2 regions of the Burkholderia sp. 3C genome follow, and region 1 is predicted to be linked to the other one. Evidence: predicted binding sites of a transcription regulator. Region 1 holds the regulator's gene; the other holds the start of a gene.

What was found. Region 1 encodes FliA, which starts transcription of late flagellar genes. Its sites were predicted from a motif close to CTAAAGTTTNNNNNNNNNNNGCCGNTA; they were not measured.
Region 2: motA (flagellar motor stator protein MotA) is a predicted target of FliA. The motif match lies at 6,152-6,178, and genes of this name have one in related genera.

What each region holds. Positions count from the first base shown of each region.
Region 1 is NZ_BAAILN010000043.1:3,132-11,073, reverse strand. Features, by position in the region: gene ahcY (adenosylhomocysteinase) at 1-777, opposite strand, end outside; S-adenosyl-L-homocysteine riboswitch at 879-946, opposite strand; gene ACYP33_RS06330 (RNA polymerase sigma factor FliA) at 1,111-1,872, opposite strand; gene ACYP33_RS06325 (nucleotide-binding protein) at 1,899-2,711, opposite strand; gene flhF (flagellar biosynthesis protein FlhF) at 2,704-4,455, opposite strand; gene flhA (flagellar biosynthesis protein FlhA) at 4,452-6,557, opposite strand; gene flhB (flagellar biosynthesis protein FlhB) at 6,554-7,756, opposite strand.
Region 2 is NZ_BAAILN010000071.1:5,130-13,071, forward strand. Features, by position in the region: gene ACYP33_RS12865 (methyl-accepting chemotaxis protein) at 1-815, opposite strand, end outside; gene cheW (chemotaxis protein CheW) at 849-1,379, opposite strand; gene cheA (chemotaxis protein CheA) at 1,413-3,674, opposite strand; gene ACYP33_RS12880 (response regulator) at 3,740-4,117, opposite strand; gene motB (flagellar motor protein MotB) at 4,139-5,227, opposite strand; gene motA (flagellar motor stator protein MotA) at 5,244-6,104, opposite strand; gene flhC (flagellar transcriptional regulator FlhC) at 6,390-6,959, opposite strand; gene flhD (flagellar transcriptional regulator FlhD) at 7,058-7,378, opposite strand.

The sequences.
Region 1 (7,942 bases):
CACCGCGATCTTGCCCGCGATCATCACGTCGGTCGCGCGCTTGATGCCGTCCACCAGCGATTCGCGGCAGCCGTACAGGTTGTCGAACTTCGACTTGGTGACCGAATCGTTGACGTTGAACGCCGGGAACGGCAGGCGGCCGTCCTTTTCCATCTGGTACAGACGGTGCACGCCGGTGGTGGTTTCTTCCGTCACGCCCTTGATATGCGCGAGGCGCGTCGAGTACCACACCGGATCGGCGTCGAGGTGCGCGGCGATCGACTTGTACAGCGCGACTTCTTCCTCGTTGGTCGGCTTGGCGATCACCGAGCGATCCTTCTCGGCCTTCGCGCCGAGGATCAGCAGCAACGTGGCGTCGCCGCCGTCGTCGAGGATCATGTTGGCGAATTCGCCGTTCGGCCATTCGAAGATGCGGTGCGAGAACTCCCAGTATTCGTCGAGCGATTCGCCCTTGAACGCGAACACCGGCACGCCGGCTTCGACGATGGCCGCGGCCGCGTGATCCTGCGTCGAGAAGATGTTGCACGAGGCCCAGCGCACGTCGGCGCCGAGCGCCTTCAGCGTCTCGATCAGCACGCCTGTCTGGATCGTCATGTGCAGCGAACCGGCGATGCGCGCGCCCTTCAGCGGCTGCGATGCCTTGTTTTCCTCGCGGATCTGCATCAGGCCGGGCATTTCGGTCTCGGCGATGTTCAGTTCCTTGCGGCCCCAGGCGGCCAGCGCCAGGTCGGCGACGAGGTAATCGTTGGAAGCTTTCGAATCGATAACGGCGTTCATCACGCCCTCCTTTCTTGATGGATCAAAGATTGGTGACGTGAGCGCCGTTCAAGGAGCGGCTCGCTGGCCGGAGGGTTCGTGGGGACGGACCCGCCGGGCGGTGCGGGCCGCGCGGTGAAGATTTCCGAGCCTGGCGGGCAGGACGCCCGTCGCAACGCTCCTCGGAAACGAGCACGGATTGTAGCAAACAGTCGTGAACAATTCCCACACGCACGGCGCGGGATTCGGCGGCCGAAATCCCGCGATCGATCGCGACGATGGCGGCAGGCGGGCACTCGCCTGCGGGCCTCGTGCGGCGCGCCGTGGCGCACTGCGGCACCCGATACGCGGCGCTCAGTGTTCGGCGCCGACCCAGGCCTGTTCGCGCAGGCGGGCGCGCAGACGCGCCACGGCCTGGCTGTGCAACTGACACACGCGCGATTCGCTGACCTCCAGCACCGCGCCGATTTCGCGCAGATTCAGCCCGCGCTCGTAATACAGCGACATCAGCAATTTCTCGCGCTCGGGCAGGCGATCGATCGCCTCCACCAGCGCGGCGCGCAGGTGATCGTCGAGCAGCGCCGACAGCGGGTCCGAATGGTCCACGCGATAGCGGTCGAGGAACGGCTCGTCGTCGGCGGAGCGGTCGAAATCCTCGTAATAGATCAACTGGCTGCCGTGCAGATCCTGCAGCATCGACTGGTACTCGTCGAGCGGCATCTCCAGGTGCGTGGCGATCTCGGTTTCGTTGGCCGGGCGGCCGAGCTTCTGCTCGACGCGGTGCACGGCCTGCTCCACCTCGCGCGAGGTCTTGCGCAGGCTGCGCGGCAACCAGTCGTTGCTGCGCAGCTCGTCGAGCATCGCACCGCGAATGCGCTGCGTCGCGTAGGTTTCGAACTGCGCGCCCTGATCTTCCTTGTAGCGGCCGGCCGCGTCGAGCAGGCCGATCATGCCGGCCTGGATCAGGTCGTCGAGATCGACGCTGGCCGGCATCTTCGCGACCAGTTGCAGGCCCAGACGACGCACCAGCGGCGCATATTTCGCGAGCACCTCGGCTTGCCCCATCCCGGCCTCGGCCATCGCCGACGTGGACAGTTTTCCTTGAGCGTTGTACATCGGCTCTCTCCTGATAGCCCTTTGGGTCAGGCGGCTTGCGCCGCACCCCGTTCGACGGCCGGCGTAGCGGCGAACGGCCGGCCGGCGACCGGCGCCGAGCGCATCGGCCAGTACAGCAGGTCCGACGCGATCTGCCGGTAGTCGCGCGCGGCGGCGGCCGACGGAAACGCGTCCACCACCGTGTGCACCAGTTCGCGGGCACGCGCGACGAGCGGATCGGCGCTGACGTAGCCGCCTTCTTCCAGCGCGACCGTCAGGTAGCGCCCCGCCACGCCGGCCAGATTCTCGTAGGCGGCGCGCGCATCGGCTTCGCTCTGCACGTGGTTGATCAGCACGCGGAACTGCGCGAGCGCGTGCGCGTAGTGCAGGCGCTTCATGCAGGCATAGGCTTCGGTGATCGCCGCGCCGGCCACCCGCGTGACGATCAGCACGTCGTGCGCGGCGCGCGCGAGCGCCGACAGCGCACCGTTCGCGTCGCGCTGGGCGTCCACCAGCACGATGTCCGCCGCGCCGTCGAGATAGGCGGCCAGGCGCTCGTCGTCGTAGCCGTCGCGCGCCAGATCGGCCGCCACGCACAGCGAGAAGCCGGCCTCGTGACGCACCGTGGTGCCGGTGCGCAACCAGGCGCCGGCCAGCGTCGCGGTGGCGGATTCCACGTCCGAGCGCTCGTCGACCACCAGCACGTCCTTGCCGAGCGCGGCCAGCGCGGCAGCCAGATTGACGACCGCCGAGGTGCAGCCGACGCCCGACGGGCCGCCGGTGACCGCAACGATCCGGGTGGCGCGGCCGGCCAGCAAGCGCCGCAATCCTTCGGCCTGATCGGTAGTGCGCTTATCCAAAGTAGACCTCGTGTTGTCCGGCGCCCGGGCGGCCGGCCAGAGCCGACAGCATGCCGGGCAGTTCGTCTTCGTGCGGCACGAACGGCGAGCCGTCGCGCGGCACGCAGAACGCGCTCTTGAGCAGGAACTTGCGGGTGGCGACGTACAGGTTCTCCGGCACCTTCTGGCCGGTCGACACGTAGTGCACCGGCAGTTGGTAGCGGATCACCGTGTCGAGCACGCTGCCGAGGTTGGTGGCCTCGTCGAGCTTGGTCAGGATGCAGCCGGCGAGATCGGTCTGACCCGCGCCGCGATAGGCCTGCACCACTTCGTTGAGCGTATCGCCGTGGCTGGTCGCCGACATCAGCAGCAGCCGCTGCACGCGCGAATCGGCGCCTTGCAGCATCGCGATCTGGTCGGACACGGTGCGGTCGCGCTGGCTCATGCCGATCGTGTCGATCAGCACGATGTGCTTGTTGCGCAGCTCCGAGAGCGCCAGTTGCAGATCGCCGCCATCCTTCACCGCATGCACCGGCACGCCGAGAATCCGGCCGAAGATGCGCAGTTGTTCGTGGCCGCCGATCCGGTAGCTGTCGGTGGTCAGCAGCGCGACCTTGCTGGCGCCGAAGCGCATCACGCAGCGCGCGGCCAGCTTGGCGGTGGTGGTGGTCTTGCCCACGCCGGTCGGCCCCATCAGCGCGAACACGCCGCCGCGCTCCATCAGCGCATCCTCGCTGTCGAGCACCGGCAGGTTGCCGGCCAGCACCGTTTCGGCCCACTCGCAGGCGCCTTCGAAGCTGCCCGCCGACACGTCGGCCGGCAGGTTGTCGACCAGGGTGCGCACCAGTTGCGCCGAGAAGCCGGCCGAGAACAGGCGCTTGGTCAGCGCGCCATGCAGCGGGCTGCGGCGTTGGCGGTCGCCCCATACGAGGCCGGCGAACTGCTCTTCCATCATGCCGCGCATCGCCGACAGCTCGTTCATCACCGTCTCGTTGACGATCCGCTCGATGCGCGAATTGACTTCGTCGGCGATCGAGGCGGCCGGCGTCTGGGTGCCGCGCACCACGCGCTCGGCGAGCTTGGCGACGGCCGGCGAGATCGCCGGGGCGGACGCAGCGGCCGGGGCGGCCGGGCGTTGCGGCGGCTCCACGCGGGCGGCGACGTTGCGCACGATGTCGCGCGCCCATTCGGGCGTTGCGCTATCGTCGAGCGCCGCATTCAATTCGGCGGCCGTGACCGGTTCGCCGCGTGCGGCCGGGGCCGAGATCGCATCGTGCTGGCGCGTCAGGCGGCGCGCGTGCTCGACGAGCCACGGGGCCGGCGTCGACGGCGCGACGGCCGGGGCCGGTTCGTAGGCGGGTGCGGCGGCGGCCGGGGCGGCGTCGTGCTGGTCGTCGTCGCCCAGGTCGTAGCGCGAGGCAGCCGAGGCCGGTTCCGTGGTGTCGGCGCTCGCGCCGAACATCGACGAGAACACGTCGCCCGAGGCGTACGGATTGGCCGGCATGCGCGGCGCGGCGGGCGCGGCGGCAGCGTTGGCGGCCGGCGCCGGGCGGGCGGCGGGCGGCAGCGCGCGGGCCTGCGCGGGCGCGGCGGCCGGCGATTTCGGCGCCAGCGCGGCCAGCTCGGCGTCCGCGAGCGCGACGATTTCGACCGAACCGTCGTCGAGCGTGCGGTTCGACAGCACGACGGCATCGCCGCCAAGCGCTTCACGCACCAGACGCAGTGCGTCGCGGCTCGTTGCGCCAGTGAATTTGCGGATGTTCAAGCGTTACCCCCGATGACGTTCGTGACTTTGATCGTGCGTGTTTCCGGCACTTCGGCATAGGACAGCACTTTCAGTTGCGGCAGGCTGCGGCGCAGGAAACGCGCGAGCATCGCGCGCAGCGCGTGCTGCACCAGCAGCACGGGCGGCAGCCCCATGTTCTGCTGCCGCAGCATCGCTTCTTGCGTGCCGATCAGCAGCGTGTGCGCGAGACCCGGTTCGAGACCGGGGTTCGCGCCCGTGGCGAGCGCTTGCGACAGCACCCGCTCCAAATTTGCGTCGATACCCATCACCTGCATTTCGCCGGTGCCCGGATACCACTGTTGCGTGATCGCGCGTCCCAGCGCGAGCCGCACCACGGCGGTCAGTTCGTACGGATCGGTGATGCGGCCCGACTGCTCCGACACGGCTTCGATGATGGTGCGCATGTCGCGGATCGGCACACCTTCTTCCAGCAGGTTCTGCAGCACGCGTTGCAGCGTGGTCAGCGAAACCGTCTTCGGCACCAGATCCTCGATCAGCGACGGCGCGTCGCGGCCGGTGCGCTCCAGCAGCGCCTGCACTTCCTGGCGGCCGAGCAGCTCGGCGGCGTGCTGCACCACCAGATGGTTCAGGTGGGTGGCGATCACGGTGCTGGCGTCCACCACGGTATAGCCGTACACCTGCGCCTGTTCGCGCTGCGACACGTCGATCCACACCGCCGGCAGGCCGAACGCCGGGTCGCGCGTCTGCGCGCCGGGCAGCGCGGCCGTGACCTGGCCCGGGTTGATCGCCAGCCACTGGCCCGGAAACGCTTCGCCGGTGCCCACCTCGACGCCCTTCAGCGCGATGCGATAGCCGTTCGGGCGCAGCTCCAGGTTGTCGCGGATATGAATCACCGGCGGCAGAAAACCGATTTCCTGCGCGAACTTCTTGCGGATGCTCTTGATGCGCTTGAGCAGTTCGCCATCGCCGCTGTTGTCGACCAGCGAGATCAGCCGGTAGCCCACTTCGAGGCCCAGTGGATCGATCAGCGTGACGTCTTCCCAGGTGGCTTCGTGGCTGTCGGCCGGCAGCGCGGCGGGCGGCGCGATCTCGGTCACGTCGCCGGAGGCGCGCTTGGCGGCCTCGCGGCGGCTCATCGAGCGCGCCAGCCAGATCAGCCCGCCGCCCAGCAGCAGGAAGGCGAAGTGCGGCATGTTCGGGATCAGGCCCATCACCGCGATGATCACGCCGGTAATGAGCAGCACGCGCGGGTTGGCGAACAACTGGCCGGTGATCTGGGTGCCGATGTCCTCGTCGGTCGCCACGCGCGAGACGATCACGCCGGCCGCGGTCGAGATCACCAGCGACGGGATCTGCGCGACCAGGCCGTCGCCAATCGTCAGCAGCGTGTAGTTCTTGCCCGCGGCGGCAAAGCTCATGTCGTGCTGCACAATGCCGACGATCAGGCCGCCCAGCACGTTGATCACCATGATGATCAGGCCGGCGATCGCGTCGCCGCGCACGAACTTCGAGGCGCCGTCCATCGAGCCGTAGAACTCGGCTTCCTGCGCCACCGCGACCCGGCGCTTGCGGGCCTGGTCCTCGTTGATCAGGCCGGCGTTCAGGTCGGCGTCGATCGCCATCTGCTTGCCGGGCATCGCGTCGAGCGTGAAGCGCGCCGACACTTCGGCGATCCGCCCCGCGCCCTTCGTGATCACCGTGAAGTTGATGATCATCAGGATCACGAACACCACGATGCCGACCGCGAAGTTGCCGCCCACCAGGAAGTGACCGAACGCCTCGATCACCTGGCCGGCCGCGTCGGGGCCGGTGTGACCTTCGAGCAGCACCACGCGCGTGGAGGCGACGTTCAGCGACAGGCGCAGCAGCGTCGAGAACAGCAGCACGCTCGGGAACGCCGCGAAATCGAGCGGCTTCATGGTGTACATGCTGACCAGCAGCACCATCACCGCCAGCGCGATGTTGAACGTGAACAGCAGATCCAGCAGGAACGGCGGCAGCGGCAGGATCATCATGCCGAGGATCATGACGATCAGCACCGGGCCGGCCAGCGCGCGCAGGTTCGCCACGTCGAGGCGGCCGGCGCGCTTGGCGCCCGGAAGCGAGGTCGGCGTGCTCATGCGGCGCCTCCGGTGCGGCCGCCGAGCGCTTCGTCGGCTTCCTCGGCTTCGTCTTCGTCGGCAATCTCGCTGCCCTTGTCGAGTTCGGCCGGCACGTCGAGGCCGGTCGGCTCGGCCGGGAACGCGCCGCCTTCGCTGCGGAAACGCTTGAGCTGGTAGACCCACGCCAGCACTTCGGCCACGGCGCCGTACAGCGGGCCGGGGATCTCGCGTTCGAGATCGACGTTGTGATACAGCGCACGCGCGAGCGGCGGCGCTTCGAGAATCGGCACGCGATGTTCCTCGGCAAGTTCGCGAATGCGGGCGGCGACCAGGTTCACGCCCTTGGCGACCACCTTCGGCGCGCGCATTTCGCCGTCGGCGTAGCGCAGCGCAACCGCGAAGTGGGTCGGGTTGGTGACGACCACGTCGGCCTTCGGCACGTTGGACATCATGCGGCGGCGCGCCATCGCGCGCTGCTGCTGGCGGATGCGGCCCTTCACGTGCGGATCGCCTTCGTTTTCGCGGTGCTCGCGCTTCACTTCTTCCTTCGTCATGCGCAGCTTCTTGTTGTGCTGCCACATCTGGTACGGCACATCGAGGGCCGCCACCACCAGCGTGCCGGCGACCGTCATGCCGCAGCACACGGCGATCAGGTGCATCGCGTCGGCCAGCGCTTCGTGCAGCGGCAGCGTGGCGAGCGCGAGCAGGTCGTCGCGGCTGCGCCAGATCGCGACGCCGCCGATGCCGCCCACCACCAGCGTCTTGACCAGCGCCATGCCGAGCTGGATCACGCCTTTCGGCGAGAACACGCGGCCCAGGCCGGTAATCGGGTTGAGGCGGTCGAACTTGACGCCGATCGCCTTGGACGAGAGCAGCCAGCCGCCCAGCGCCAGCGGCGCGGCGAGCGCGGCCAGGCCGGTCAGCGCGAGCACCGGGGCCACCGCGCTCAGGCCTTCCATGCCGGCGCGGCCGGCGCCGGTCAGCATGGCGTTGGTATCGAACGCGCTGGCGTGGTCGAAGCGCAGCGCGCCTTCGAGCATGGTGCGCAGATGCAGGCCGATCGGGCCGGACAGCAGCCAGGCGCCGTAGAAGCCGGCCGCGAGCAACGCGAACGACGACAGTTCGCGCGAGCGCGCGACCTGCCCCTCCTCCCGCGCCTTTTCACGGCGCCGGGGGGTGGCTTCTTCGGTTTTCTCGAGATCGCTGTCCTCTGCCACTGCAGCCTCCGGGGGAAACAGCGGGATGCCGTTTCCAGTGCATCGATTATTGATGGACGTGTCGAGCGGCGATCGGTCGAGGAAAGCAGGGAAACCGGGGTATTTCCGGCGATGGAGTCGGGTGGGTGGTAAAAACGACAGGGCGGCGGGCAGGTGCGCCGGGGGATCGCGGGTAGCTTGGGGCCG
Region 2 (7,942 bases), on a different contig from region 1:
GTGCCGCGATGCACGGATTTCACCATCGACGTCATCGCTTCCTGCATGTGGCCGATGCCGCCGAACAGACGCCCGATCTCGTTGCTGCCCTGACGCTGCACGCGCTCGGACAGATCGCCCGCGGCGATCTTCTCGAACTTGCCGATGGCTTCTTCGAGCGGGCCGACGATCAGGCCGCGCAACATGAAGCGCACCAGCACGATCAGCAGCACCGACAGGCCGATGCCCACCGCGATGCAGGTCAGCATCAGCGAGATCTGCGCTTCGGTGCGATCGTGATGCGCGGCGACGCGCTTGTCGAGCGCGGCCACCACGGCCGTGGCCGCGTTGTCGTAGGCCACGAACATCGGGCTGATCTGCGTATCCGCGATCGCGTGGTAGGCGGCCATGTCGCCGCCCTTGACCGCGGCGATCTCGGCGTCGAGCGCCGTCTTGAGCGTATCGCGGCGCGCCGACACTTCATCGAGCTGCGCGCTGTCGACGCCGGTTTTCGGCAGCGCCTGGAACGACTGCCAGTTCTGCACGGCCAGATCGTAGAGCTGCTGGGTGCGGGCGATGGCGCTTTGCGCGTCTTCGGTCTTGCCCGATTCCGTCAGCGAGCGGACCCGATCGAGCGAGACGCGCGTGCGCAGCAGATACGACGAGCCGTTGGTCAGCGCCCGGATGGCGGGGATATCGCCACCGACGATTTCGTCGAGCGCGCTGCCCGTCTGGTTCAGCGCCACGAGGCCCAGGCCGCCGACCACGGCGGTAAGCAATACGAACGACAATCCGATCGCGGTTAGCGTCGTGCGGATCGACCAGTTGTGCAACATCGTGACTCTCCCCGTGAGAAGTCGGGTTGGCGATTACACGCCGAATTGGTCGATGAGGGCCATTTCGCGGCTGGTCATCAACTTTTCGATATCCATCAGGATCAGCATCCGGCCGTCCACGCTGCCGAGGCCCGTCAGGTACTCGGTGGTCAGCGTCGCACCGAATTCCGGCGCCGGCATGATCTGGTCGGAAGTCAGCGTCAGCACGTCGGACACGCCGTCCACCACCATCCCGACCACGCGATGCGCGACGTTCAGGATGATCACCACCGTCTGATGGTCGTAGTCGATGCGGCCGAGATGGAACTTGATGCGCATGTCGACGATCGGCACGATGATGCCGCGCAGGTTGATCACACCCTTGATGAACTCGGGCGCGTTCGCGATGCGCGTGACGCTGTCGTAGCCGCGAATTTCCTGAACCTTCAGGATGTCGATGCCGTATTCCTCGTCGCCGAGCGTGAATACCAGGAATTCCTGGCCGGCTGCGTCGGCATGCGCGGCGTCGCGCCGGTTGGCGCCCGCGAGCGCGGCCGCCTGTTGGATCGATTGGACTTCGGACACGTTGTCCTCCAGTGCGGGCAAGCCGCGTAGCGGTTAGAAAGTCGCGAGCGCCCCCGCGCCATGCGCGGCGCGGGCATCGCGGTTGAGGGCGGCCACGTCCACGATCAGGGCGACGCTGCCGTCGCCGAGGATGGTTGCGGCCGAAATGCCATGAACCTTGCGGTAATTCGTTTCGAGGTTCTTCACGACCACCTGCTGCTGGCCCACCAGTTCGTCGATCAGCATCGCGAAGCGGCGGCCCTCGGTTTCCATGATCGTGACGATGCCCTGGGTCGGATCGGTGCGCGCATCCTCCACCGAGAACACCTCGTGCAGCGCGACCAGCGGCAGGTATTCGCCGCGCACGCGCACCACGCGTTCGCCGTTGCCGACCGTGTAGATGTCGGCGGCGGCCGGTTGCAGCGACTCCATCACGAAGTTCAGCGGCAGGATGAAGATCTCGTTGCCGACCTTCACCGACATGCCGTCGAGGATCGCCAGCGTGAGCGGCAGCACGATCCGGGTGGTGGTGCCGCGGCCCGCGAACGACTGGATCTCGACGTGGCCGCCCATCGACTGGATGTTGCGCTTGACCACGTCCATGCCGACGCCGCGGCCCGACACGTCGGTGATCGTCTCGGCGGTCGAGAAGCCCGGCGCGAAGATCAGGTTCCAGACTTCGTCGTCGCTGATGTTGTCCGCCACCGGAATGCCCTGCTGGGCCGCCTTGGCGAGAATCCGTTCGCGGTTCAGGCCGGCGCCGTCGTCGCTGACCTCGATCACGATGTTGCCGCCGTGATGCGCGGCCGACAGCACCAGTTGACCGACCGCATCCTTGCCCGACGCGCGGCGCTTCTCGACCGTTTCGATGCCGTGGTCGAGGCTGTTGCGCACCAGGTGGGTCAGCGGATCGATGATCCGTTCGATCAGGCTCTTGTCGAGTTCGGTGGCCTGGCCGAACGTGACCAGTTCCACTTCCTTGCCGAGCTTGGTGGCCAGGTCGCGCACCAGGCGCGGGAAGCGGCTGAACACGTAATCCATCGGCATCATGCGGATCGACATCACCGCTTCCTGCAGGTCGCGCGCGTTGCGTTCGAGCTGCGCCATGCCGTTGTAGAGGCGGTCGTGCAGGGCCGGATCGAACGCGCTGGTCGTTTCGGCCAGCATCGCCTGCGTGATCACGAGCTCGCCGACCAGGTTGATCAGCTGGTCGACCTTTTCGACGCCGACGCGAATCGAACTGCCTTCGGCGTTCGCCGGCGCGTGCGAGCGGGCGCGGCGGTCCTCGCCGTGCGCGGCCTTGGCGTCGCCGTCGGCCGGGGCGGCGGCCGGTGCGGCTGCGGCCGGCGCGGGGGCGACCGGCGCCGGCGCAGCGGCAACGGGTGCGGCAGCCGGAGCCGGTGCAGGCGCGGCGGCCGGCGCGGCAGCCACCGGCGCGGCGGGCGCGGGCGCCGGGGCCGCTTCGAGCGTGGCCGGCGCACTCGCGGCGCCGTCGCCCGGCGCGGTGCCGTGGCCGATCGAGATCTGGCTGTCGTCGATCACGAAGCACAGCACGGCGACGATGTCATCGGACGGCACGTCGCTGTCGAGCCAGAGCGTGACGTCGTCGCCCGCTTCGCTGCGGCCGACGATGCGGCCCAGGTTGCCGAGTTCCTCGACCAGCAGGTCGCGATCCTTGGCGCCGACGCCGCGCAGCGTGATGCGCAGATGCGGGCCGCTCTCGCCACCGGCGGCCGGGGCGCTGCCCGGATGGGCCGCTTCCACCGCCTGCGCGATGACGTGATCGGGCGCGCCGTTGCCGGACGTCGCGCTGAATTCGGCGGCGGCCGCCGCGAACGCGAGTTCGAGATCGGCTTCGGATTCGTCTTCCTCGGCAGCCGGTGCGGCGGCGGCCGGTGCCGCCTTGGGAGCCGCAGCTTGACCGAGCGCTTCCCGCTGCAGCGTTTCGAGCTTGGCGCAGATCGCCGCGGCGGCCGCCGCATCGGGCTCGGCGCTCGCGCGATAGTCGGCCAGCTGATCCGACAGCACGTCCTTGGTTTCGAGGAACGCGTCGATCATCGGCATCGTCAGCGTGATCTCGTGATTACGCGCGCGGTCGAGCAGCGATTCGAGAATGTGGGTGGTGTCGGTCAGCGCCGCGAAACCGAAGGTGGCCGCGCCCCCCTTGATCGAATGCGCGGCGCGGAAGATCGCGGCCAGATCCTCGGGGTCCGGCGAGCCTGCGTCGAGACCGAGCAGCAACTGCTCCATCTGCGCGAGCAGCTCGTCGGCCTCGTCGAAAAACGTCTGATAGAACTGGGTGATATCGAGAGTCATGCCGGATCCACGTCGGTGTCGTCGGTTGGCGTCTTATGGGGTTCGGTCGCGGTGCGCTCGCGCGACTACGGGTGGCTCGGCGCCGCCAACGCGGCCACCAGGTCCAGCAGGGTGTCGGGGTCCAACGGCTTTTCGATCCAGCCGGTCGCCCCCGCCTCGCGCACCGACGACTTGAATTCGTCGCTGCTTTCGGTCGTCAGCACCAGGATCGGCGTGTCCGCGTAGGTGCCGCGCGCGCGCAGCGTGCGAATCACGTCGAGGCCGTTCTTGCCCGGCATGTGGTGATCGGTCACGACCAGGTCGAAGGCGATCGCCGCCGCGAGTTCGAGCGCGATCTCGCCGTCGGCGGCCACGTGCACGTCGTAGCCCGCGTCGGCGAGCGTCGCCTGGAGCAGCGCGCGCATGGTCGCGGAGTCGTCGATGGCGAGAATGGAGCGGATCATGTCGTTCGGTTCCGGTTCACATTAGTGGGCGCTGCCGGTCGCCGGGGCCAGCGGCGCGATCGGCGCCGCCGGGGCAACCGCCGGCTTGCCGGCCACCGGCGCCACGGCCGTGCCCGGCGCCGCCGTGGCCGGCTTGCCGGCACCGCCCGCGATCTGCTGGGCCAGCGCTTGCGAGCCCGCGGCGTCGTTCGACAGCGTGGTGGCGGTCGAGTCGTCGCGCATCAACGCCATTTCCGACTTGTGGTTCAGCACCAGGATGCTGATCCGGCGGTTTTCCGGATCGAGCGGATCGGCCTTGTTGAGGTTCTGCGTGGAGGCCAGGCCTGTCACGCGCAGCACCTTCGCCTCGTCCATCCCGCCCGACACCAGCTCGCGGCGCGACGCGTTCGCGCGGTCGGCCGACAGTTCCCAGTTGCTGTAGCCCTTCTCGCCGCCCGAATACGGAATGGCGTCGGTGTGGCCCTGCATCACGATGCGGTTCGGCACGTCGTTCAGCGTCTTGCCGATCTCGCGCAGGATGTCGCGCATGTACGGTTCGACGGCGTCGCTCGACAGCGCGAACATCGGCCGCTTCTGGGTATCGACGATCTCGATGCGCAAGCCCGTCATGGTCGAATCGATGCGGATCTGCTGCTTGAACTGGCGCAGCACGGGGTTGGCCTCGATCGCGGCCATCAGCTTGATCTGCAGGTCGTGCAGGCGCACCTGTTCGAGACGGTCCTGCGCGCCGGCGGTCTGTTCGGTGTTGTGCTCGTCCTCGCGGCCGCTCTGCGCGAGCCGGTTGGCCAGCGCCGAGGTGCCGTCGGTGCGGCGCGTGGTGCCCGAGTCGCTGCGCGTGATGTCCGCGCCACCGCCGTTGACGATGCTCGAATCCTGCGAGCTGCGATCGCCGGAGCCGAAGATCGCGGCCTTCAGCGGGGTATTGAAATAGTCGGCGATGCCCTTGAGCTGCACCGGCGTGGCCGCCGACAGCAGCCACATCAGCAGGAAGAACGCCATCATCGCGGTCATGAAGTCCGCATAGGCGAGCTTCCAGGCGCCACCGTGGTGGCCCTTCTTCGCCGGCGCGACCCGCTTGACGACGATCGCTCGATCCTTGCCCTTGCTCATCGCCCGGCCGCTCCGCTTACTTCGCCTTCACACGGCGCACGTGCTCTTCCAGCTCGGCGAACGACGGGCGTTCGGTCGAGAAGAGCACCTTGCGGCCAAATTCCACGGCGATCGCCGGCGCATAGCCGTTCAGGCTCGCGAGGATCGTCACCTTGATGCACTGGAACAGCTTGGTGGATTCGGCCGCGCGTTGCTCGGCCAGGCTCGCGAGCGGGCCGATCAGGCCGTACGACAGCAGAATCCCGAGGAACGTGCCGACCAGCGCCTGCGCGATCATCGCGCCGAGCACCGCGGGCGGCTTGTCGGCCGAGGCCATGGTGTGCACCACGCCCATCACCGCCGCCACGATCCCGAACGCCGGCATCGCGTCGCCGACGCGGTTCAGCGCATGCGCGGGGCCTTCCACTTCCACGTGGTGCGTCTCGATTTCCTCGTCCATCAGGCTTTCGATCTCGAACGCGTTCATGTTGCCGCCGACCATCAGGCGCAGGTAGTCGGTCAGGAACTCGACCATGTGCTTGTCGGCGAGGATCTTCGGGTATTGGGTGAAGATCGGGCTCTTCTCGGGGTCGTCGATGTCGGCCTCGAGCGTCAGCGTGCCTTCCTTGCGCGCCTTGGCGAGCAGCACGTAGAGCAGCCCCATCAATTCCATGTACAGCTCTTTGGTGTACTTCGAGCCCTTGAACAGGCTCGGCAACGCGCGCAGCGTCGACTTGATCATCTTCACGCCGTTGCCGAGGATGAACGCGCCCACGCCGGCGCCCACGATCATCAGGATTTCGAGCGGCTGAACCAGGGCGCCCAGGTGGCCGCCCGCGAGCGCGTAGCCGCCGAACACGGACAACAACGTCACGAGAGTTCCCACGATAATCAGCACAGCCTGTCCCTCACGAGTGGCCGGCGGGAAGGCCGCCGTTAAGTGGTTTACGGCAGATGGGGCGAAAACTTTCACCGTCCCGGGCGGGGGCTAACCCGATATCGGCGCCGGCCGGCGAGCCGGCAGCCGGACGGCCGCGCGGCGGGCCACCAGGCGCCCGTCGCCGGCCATCGCGATGCGGCGCCGGTCCTGCCATGGGGTCGTGTCGATCGATCGGCTCGCGCCGGGAATTTCGTGCCGAACCGGCCGTGCGGGCGCGCACCGGGCGGCTGCCCGGTCAGCCGCTCAGGCGGCGGCCGGCACCGGCAGCTCGGCCAGGCGTGTCTCCGCTTTCGCCGCGGCCTTGCGGGTCTTGCCGGCGCGCGACGGCGGCTGGCACAGGCCGCACACGAAGCCGTGCTGCGGATCGTGGGCATGGGCGACGAATTGACCGCCGCAGCGCGTGCAAGGCGTCATCTGGAGCATCCCCGAATCGAAGAAACGCACCAGCGTCCAGGCGCGCGTGAGGCTCAGCGCCGCTTCGTCGTCGGACAGCCCGACGTGTTCCAGGTAGAGCCGGTAGCTCTTGACGATCGACTGGATCGAATCGCAGCCGCCGTGTGCCTGCATGAAACGGTAGATGTTATAGAACAGCGACGAATGGATATTCGGCTGCCAGGTCATGAACCAGTCGGTCGAGAACGGCAGCATGCCCTTCGGCGGGGAGACGCCCTTCAGTTCCTTGTACAGCTTGATCAACCGGTCGCGAGACAGGTTGGTCTCGGCCTCGAGCAGTTGCAGTCGTGCACCCAGCTCGATCAGCTCGATCGCCAAGGTGATTTCCTTGACCTCGAGCACCACGCTCTTCGTCGCCATTGCTAGCCTCCGGATTTTCCGGGAATGAGTCGGCGCTCGCGCTCACCGGACGCGCGAACGCGTACCGGGCCACGGCTGCCAGTGTTCTGGGAAAAAAATTATCGGAGGCTTTCGACGGGCTGGCCGGCCATCAGGATGGCCGTGTGTGCCTGCGCGACGGCCGTGCTTCGGCCCTTGTCGGCAAGCGAGGACAGCAACGCATGATCGTCGAAACGGAAGCGGCAGAGCATCTGGTTCGATGCGGCCAGCTTGACCGTTTGTGCGAGTGTCAGGTTCGCGAGGACTTCCGCGAGATCTTCCGAGATACCCATGCGGAACATGCCCATAGCCTTGTCCTCACGCAGCAGACGCTGCGCCAGCAACAGGTACGACAGGTTCACTTCCTTGATCTCGGCGAGCATTTCACTGGTCGCGCTCATGATTCCCCCGTAAGAAATCTTGGCCATCTGCTTTGAAAACGTTTGCCTCGATCGCTCGCCCTCCATGGGTCGGCAACCGGCGTTTATATTCTTACGGCATTGTGGCCAATCGGATTTTGCGCCGGTATCAGCGAAGACGAATCTACAACGCAGGATTTCTCTGTAAACCGTGTAGGAATTTTTCCGACAGTGTCAGAGAATTACCGGAGATGAAAAAATCGCGTAAGCCGTTGATCAGTAAGGGATATAGGGCGACCGATCAGAGTTTTTTTGGCAAATTATAGAACTATTTCTACGGCTGTAACAATCGGTAGGTAAGGGTAGGAAAGAACCTTCCGATCGCGGCGAGGTCCCCGTGGCGGCAACCCGGTAAACTCCCTATTTCAGCCTGTAACAAGGGTTAAGCGTTTGAAAATTCGCTCGATTCGCCGCGAGCCATCCCGATAATAGAGTCGAACGGTCGGCCGGCGGTCAAAAGATTTTCGTCAGCGCCGCCCCATCGTCTGCCGCCGGCGACGCCCTGCATGGGCGCGACCTTCCGGCAGGCCCGGCCACCCTACGCCC